Regions from separate parts of the Citrobacter sp. Igbk 17 genome, predicted to be linked through region 1. Evidence: predicted binding sites of a transcription regulator. Region 1 holds the regulator's gene; the other holds the start of a gene.
The links. Region 1 encodes PhoB, which activates phosphate uptake and scavenging genes when phosphate is short. Its sites were predicted from a motif close to CTGTCATAAAACTGNCNNAT; they were not measured.
Positions count from the first base shown of each region.

Region 2: kdgR (DNA-binding transcriptional regulator KdgR) is a predicted target of PhoB. The motif match lies at 1,285-1,304, and genes of this name have one in related genera.

Region 1 covers NZ_JANEWI010000001.1:165,817-169,236, reverse strand. Annotated here, with positions in the region: gene sbcC (exonuclease subunit SbcC) at 1-326, opposite strand, end outside; gene sbcD (exonuclease subunit SbcD) at 323-1,525, opposite strand; gene phoB (phosphate response regulator transcription factor PhoB) at 1,715-2,404, shown strand; gene phoR (phosphate regulon sensor histidine kinase PhoR) at 2,455-3,420, shown strand, end outside.
Region 2 covers NZ_JANEWI010000024.1:4,436-7,855, reverse strand. Annotated here, with positions in the region: gene NNO08_RS14765 (MFS transporter) at 1-1,140, opposite strand, end outside; gene kdgR (DNA-binding transcriptional regulator KdgR) at 1,316-2,107, shown strand; gene NNO08_RS14755 (YobH family protein) at 2,214-2,453, opposite strand; gene mgrB (PhoP/PhoQ regulator MgrB) at 2,618-2,761, shown strand; gene NNO08_RS14745 (YebO family protein) at 2,836-3,120, shown strand.

The DNA of each region.
Region 1 (3,420 bases):
AGGTTACCTTCCGGTTGATTGCGCGCGCGGTTCTGACTCCAGAATGCGCGATAGGCTTCGCCTCTGACTTCGAATTCAACTTCGGCCAGACATTCCGCCGTGTCGCGGGTCATCAGGTCATTTTGCGACTGCGAGACGGTATTGAGTCGTGGTGTTTCGTGGTACAGCGCGAGGCAAATCGCGTCCAGCAGGGTGGTCTTCCCGGCACCGGTTGGACCGGTGATGGCAAATAGCCCGTTGCTGGCAAAAGGCTCTGCCGTGAAATCAACTTTCCATTCCCCTTTCAGGGAGTTGAGGTTTTTTAGACGCAGGCTGAGAATTTTCATGCTTCGGTCTCCCCGGCGAACGTGTGTAAGGTTCTGCTAAACAGGTGATTCAGACGCTCACGCTGTGGATCGTCGAGTTCTTCCAGTGCCAGACGGCGGTCAAACACCTCCGTCACGCTCAATTCACTCAACGTTTCGCGCCGTTCATTGGCCATGATGCGCTCGCGTTGTTCACGACTACGCCGCACCAATAAGACTTCTACCGGTAAGTCTTCGGTCAGGGCCTGGATTTTGCGCTGCATATCGTGCAGATAGTCATCGGTCGCGATTTCTATATCTAGCCACACCGGCGGTTCATGATGCGTGCCACGCCATTGTTCCAGCTGTGCGCTAATCGTCGCTAAATCGCCTTTCAACACGGCAAGCTGTTGGGTTACTGGCACGATGAGGTTTTCAACGGTGCTCAGCTTACCGTTTTCAAAGCTCACCAGGTGGACACATTTGCTTTTGCCGCACTCGTCAAAACTGAGTGCAATTGGCGAGCCACAATAGCGAATATGTTCTGTACCGCCGATGACCTGTGCCCGGTGAATATGTCCCAGCGCGATGTAATCCGCTGGTGGGAAGTTTTGTGCCGGAAAAGCATCCAGCGTCCCAATATAAATATCACGTACGGCGTCACTTTTACTGGCGCCGACGGTGGTCAGATGCCCTGTCGCAATAATCGGCAGATTCTGCTCGCCACGCAGCGCGCAGGCGTCCTGATATTGCTGTTGGTAATAGTCGGTGATTGCACCTAATAAATGCTGCTGTTTTTCGTGACCGGTTAGCCCCGCCTGGCTGGTAATGATGTCACGTGGACGTAAAAAAGGAACCGGACAGAGGATCGCGCCCGGCGTGCCGTCGCGTTGAGGGAGCACTTGCGGCGTGTGGCCCGCGCTGGCCACAACGGTGGTGTTGAGGAACGCCAGAATATCGCGGGATTCATTGAGTGTGGCAACGGAGTCATGGTTTCCTGCCAGCACGACCAGATGACAGCCCGTTTGCTGTAGATTGACAACAAAACGGTTATACAGCTCGCGGGCGTAGCTTGGCGGTGAACCGGTATCAAAAATATCACCTGCCACAATAATGGCATCCACCTGATGGGATTGTGCCGTTTCCAGCAGCCAGTCGAGAAAGGCCTGGTGTTCAGCGGCGCGGCTCTTGCTGTAGAAATTTTGGCCCAGATGCCAGTCAGACGTGTGGAGGATGCGCATAAGAGTTCCATGACAAAAAACGATGGCGGAGATTATAACCTTGCAAGGGCGGTAATATCTTGTTTCCGGGCTGTCATAATTCGCCTGGCTGCGTTAAACCTGGACTATCTTTTCATAAATCTGTCATAAAAGTGACGCATAATGCCACGGTATTGATGGCAAACGATTTAATTATAAACAGGGCAAATCATGGCGAGACGTATTCTGGTCGTAGAAGATGAAGCTCCAATTCGTGAAATGGTCTGCTTCGTGCTCGAGCAAAACGGTTTTCAACCCGTAGAAGCCGAAGACTATGACAGTGCTGTGAACCAACTTAATGAACCCTGGCCGGATCTCGTCCTGCTTGACTGGATGCTTCCCGGTGGCTCGGGTCTACAGTTTATTAAACACCTCAAGCGGGAAGCGATGACGAGGGATATCCCCGTGATGATGCTGACGGCGCGCGGTGAAGAAGAAGACCGTGTGCGGGGTCTGGAAACCGGCGCGGATGACTATATTACTAAGCCGTTCTCTCCGAAGGAGCTGGTGGCGCGTATTAAAGCCGTCTTACGACGTATTTCCCCCATGGCGGTGGAAGAGGTTATCGAGATGCAAGGGCTGAGTCTTGACCCTACCTCGCACCGTGTGATGACCGGTGAGGACCCGCTGGATATGGGGCCTACCGAATTCAAATTGCTCCATTTCTTTATGACTCATCCTGAGCGTGTCTACAGCCGCGAGCAATTACTCAATCATGTGTGGGGAACCAACGTATATGTAGAGGACCGGACGGTCGATGTGCATATTCGCCGGTTGCGTAAAGCGCTGGAGCATAGCGGACACGATCGTATGGTGCAGACGGTACGCGGGACGGGATATCGCTTTTCGACCCGCTTCTGACTGCAGGTAATAAGAGCCTGAGGGATTAGGCTGTAAATGGAGTAAGACGTTTGCTTGAACGATTGTCATGGAAAAGGCTGGTACTGGAGCTGATCCTCTGCTGCATACCGGCTTTTATCCTTAGCGCTTTTTTTGGTTATCTACCCTGGTTTTTACTGGCGTCGGTAACGGGCCTGCTTATTTGGCATTTCTGGAATTTATTGCGTTTGTCCTGGTGGCTGTGGGTCGACAGGAGTATGACGCCTCCACCGGGTCGTGGCAGTTGGGAGCCACTGCTCTACGGCCTGCATCAAATGCAGTTGCGTAACAAAAAGCGCCGTCGCGAATTGGGCAACCTCATTAAACGCTTTCGCAGCGGTGCCGAATCTCTGCCCGACGCAGTGGTACTGACCACTGAAGAAGGCGGGATTTTCTGGTGTAACGGACTGGCACAGCAGGTTTTAGGGTTACGCTGGCCGGATGATAGCGGGCAAAACATTCTTAACCTGCTGCGCTATCCGGAATTTACGCTGTATCTGAAAACACGCGACTTTAGTCGGCCAATTAATCTGGTACTCAACACCGGACGGCATCTGGAAATTCGTGTAATGCCCTACACCGATAAGCAATTGCTGATGGTGGCGCGTGATGTTACGCAGATGCACCAGTTGGAAGGTTCCCGACGTAACTTTTTCGCCAACGCCAGCCATGAGCTGCGCACGCCGCTGACGGTGTTGCAAGGTTATCTGGAGATGATGCAGGAGCATCCGCTGGAAGGGACGACGCGAGAAAAAGCGCTGCATACCATGCGTGAGCAAACCTACCGTATGGAAGGGCTGGTGAAGCAGTTGCTGACACTGTCGAAAATTGAAGCCGCACCGGCGATGATGCTCAATGAAAAGGTGGATGTGCCGATGATGCTGCGCGTGGTTGAACACGAAGCACAGACGCTGAGCCAGCATAAACACACGTTTACTTTTGACGTTGATAGCCAACTGAATGTGCGGGGCAACGAAGAACAACTGCGTAGCGCAATC
Region 2 (3,420 bases), on a different contig from region 1:
CGGTGACTGGAACAGGCCAAAACCCGCACCGCATAAAATCATCGGCCAGATGATATTAAAATCAGAAGGCGTTGCAGGCAGTAGCACCAGCGAGAATAACCCGCTTGCCATGACGGCCATACCCAGCGCACCTAAAAGACCCGCATGAACGCGTTCAATCAGATAACCAGCCAGCGGTGCCATGACCATGGTTGCGAGTGGCCATGGGGTCAGTAGTAGTCCTGTTTCGACTTCGCTACGACCCAGTACGGTTTGCAAAAAGAAGGGCAGGGAAACCATCGCCAACATTTGCGCGCTGAATGAACAGATTGACGTGCAAATCGAGAGCGAAAACAGCGGAATGCGCAGCAGGTCAACCGGTAATAACGGTACCGGTAGTGCGAGCTGGCGACGGATAAAGAAAAAACCTACCACGATGAGACCTACGAGCTCAGCACCAATTAACTTAAGCGATTGCCCTTGTGCAAAACCACTTAGTGCGGTGATTAGCAAACCGAACGTTAGTGCATTCATTACCGCGCTGGGCAGATCAAAACGTGGCTTATTGTTACGCGGTGTATTAGGTGGCAGGAAGCGCATGGCCAGCAGCAACGCGATAATCCCCAGTGGAACGTTAATCAGAAACAACCATTTCCACGAGGCAATCGAAAGGATCGCTGCCGCAATAGTCGGGCCTGCTGCTGAGGAAACCGCCACGATAAAGGAGTTGATCCCCATGCCTCGCCCAAGCTGGCGCTGCGGATAAATCAGGCGAATGAGTGCTGTATTCACGCTCATCAATGCCGCGCCGCCGAAACCCTGAGCCACTCGCGCCAGTGTGAGCATGTGCAGCGAATCGGAGAGGGCACAGAAGAGTGATGCGAGCAGAAATACCACCAGTCCGCACTTGTATATGCGTCGGTAGCCAAACATATCACCCAAAAATGAGAGAGACAGGAGTGATACGACAATCGCGATTTGGTAGGCGTTAACGACCCAGATTGAGCTGGCTGCGGAGGCCTGAAGATCGGTGGCAATCGTCGGCAGGGCAACGTTAGCAATTGCGCCGTCCAGTACTGCCATAGAGATGCCAATAACAATGGTTAAAATTGCACCATATCGCTGGGGCAATGGCAGGCCATCGGCCTGAATTTTTTCCATAGGAAGTCAATTTTGTCGGAAATTATGATGAGAATAATAATTTTAGCATTGATATTCAGGCGTTAGGTCGCAGATTTGTAACTAAGTGAGCAAAGACAGATTGCGGCGGTTGGTACGTGAAATTATAATAAAAACCGGTTCTGATTTTTATAAAACACTCGCAATGAGGTGGTAAATGGCTATCGCAGATCTGGATAAACAACCCGATTCTGTATCTTCTGTGCTGAAGGTTTTTGGCATCCTGCAGGCGCTGGGTGAAGAGCGCGAAATTGGTATTACCGAATTGTCACAACGCGTCATGATGTCGAAAAGCACCGTTTATCGCTTTTTGCAGACCATGAAAACGCTGGGTTATGTGGCACAAGAAGGCGAGTCTGAGAAATATTCCCTGACCCTGAAACTATTTGAGCTGGGCGCGCGTGCATTACAGAACGTTGATCTGATCCGTAGCGCTGACATCCAGATGCGTGAACTTTCGCGTCTGACCAAAGAAACAGTACATCTTGGTGCGCTGGATGAAGACAGCATTGTCTACATCCATAAAATTGACTCGATGTACAATTTGCGCATGTATTCCCGCGTAGGTCGTCGTAATCCGCTGTACAGTACCGCTATTGGTAAAGTACTGCTGGCATGGCGTGACCGCGATGAAGTGAAACAAATTCTGGATGGTATTGAGTACAAACGCAGTACAGATCGTACAATCACGAACACCGATGAATTACTGGTATTGCTGGACAAAGTCCGTGAGCAGGGCTATGGCGAAGACAACGAAGAGCAGGAAGAAGGACTGCGCTGCATCGGTGTACCGGTATTTGATCGTTTCGGCGTGGTTATTGCGGGTCTGAGTATCTCATTCCCGACGCTGCGTTTTTCTGAAGAACGTTTGCACGAATATGTCGAAATGCTGCACACCGCAGCGCGTAAGATTTCAGAGCAAATGGGTTACAACGATTACCCGTTCTGATTTTAACGCGTTGCGAAACGCAAAAAACCCGATACAGCGTATCGGGTTTTTTTACGACCTGCCGTCGTAGCCGGAGCAAATAACGTACTGACTTTTTGCTGCTATATTAACCGTTATCGATAACTACGGTGCTTTTCCTCAACAGGGGACAATCTGATAGGCCAATGATGCCGCTGTTGGTATGGACGTATTGCGCGGTGCTGGTCCCGCGGGCGGTCAGATATTGACATTGCAGGCCCAGACCTGCTGCAGTCTCCTTACTTCCTATCAAAACGCCGTAGCCACTCAGTAATAAACCGATCCAAACCAGAGCGAGCAACACAATAGCGCGGATAATCAGACGCATTACAACCTCTTATCTTTTCTCGTTATTCTTAGATTAGCCTGTACACGGGATGAAACAAGTGAATCATTCCTAAAAACATTTAATGCCGTTACAGTTAACTTAGGGTTTAGGTAACTCATGATAATTTATCAACATAAGCTGTAGGTTTGGAGAGTGGAGTTGGAGTGAAAAAAATTCGATGGGTGGTCCTGATAGTTGTCGTGCTGGTATGCATGCTGATGTGGGCGCAGGTGTTCAACATCATGTGCGATCAGGACGTACAATTTTTCAGCGGAATTTGCGCCATCAATAAATTTATTCCCTGGTAAGCGCATTTCAGTAACAGTTGATTACCTTCTTGTGCGGCAATGGTAAACTACGCTGTCTACATTGAGGTGGTGAAATGAACGAAGTTTTGAATTCTGGCGCGTTGAGTTTTGCGTCTTTAGCGGTATCGGTGGTGGTTCTGGTAATCGGGCTTGTATTGTGGTTTTTCATCAATCGGGCAAGTTCGCGTACTAACGAGCAGATTGAACTGCTTGAGGCGTTGTTGGATCAGCAAAAACGACAGAACGCATTGCTCCGTCGTCTTTGTGAAGCTAACGAACCGGAAAAAGCAGAAGAGCCTGCTGCGGTGCAAACTCAGGATGAAGATGATGACATCATTCGCCTGGTAGCCGAACGGTAGTAAACAGAAAGACAGGGTGAGAGTCTGTAGATGCTATTCTCAGATGCTTCATCCTGTCGTCAACGATATCAGATTATTTTCTTCTGCAACAATCCAGTAATTACTGCGCTGGCACACGTGGAACCTGCGCTTTTCCAGATGCTCTGACCAATTAATATCTTATCTCTGGTTCGACATAAATATAATTATCCATAGATTAATAATATGATTGTGTCATTTTTGTGATACCGATCGTTTTATTATCAGCGAAACGTTTCTCTTACTTTTTTTTGTGCATTGTCATCATTCTTTCATTATTTT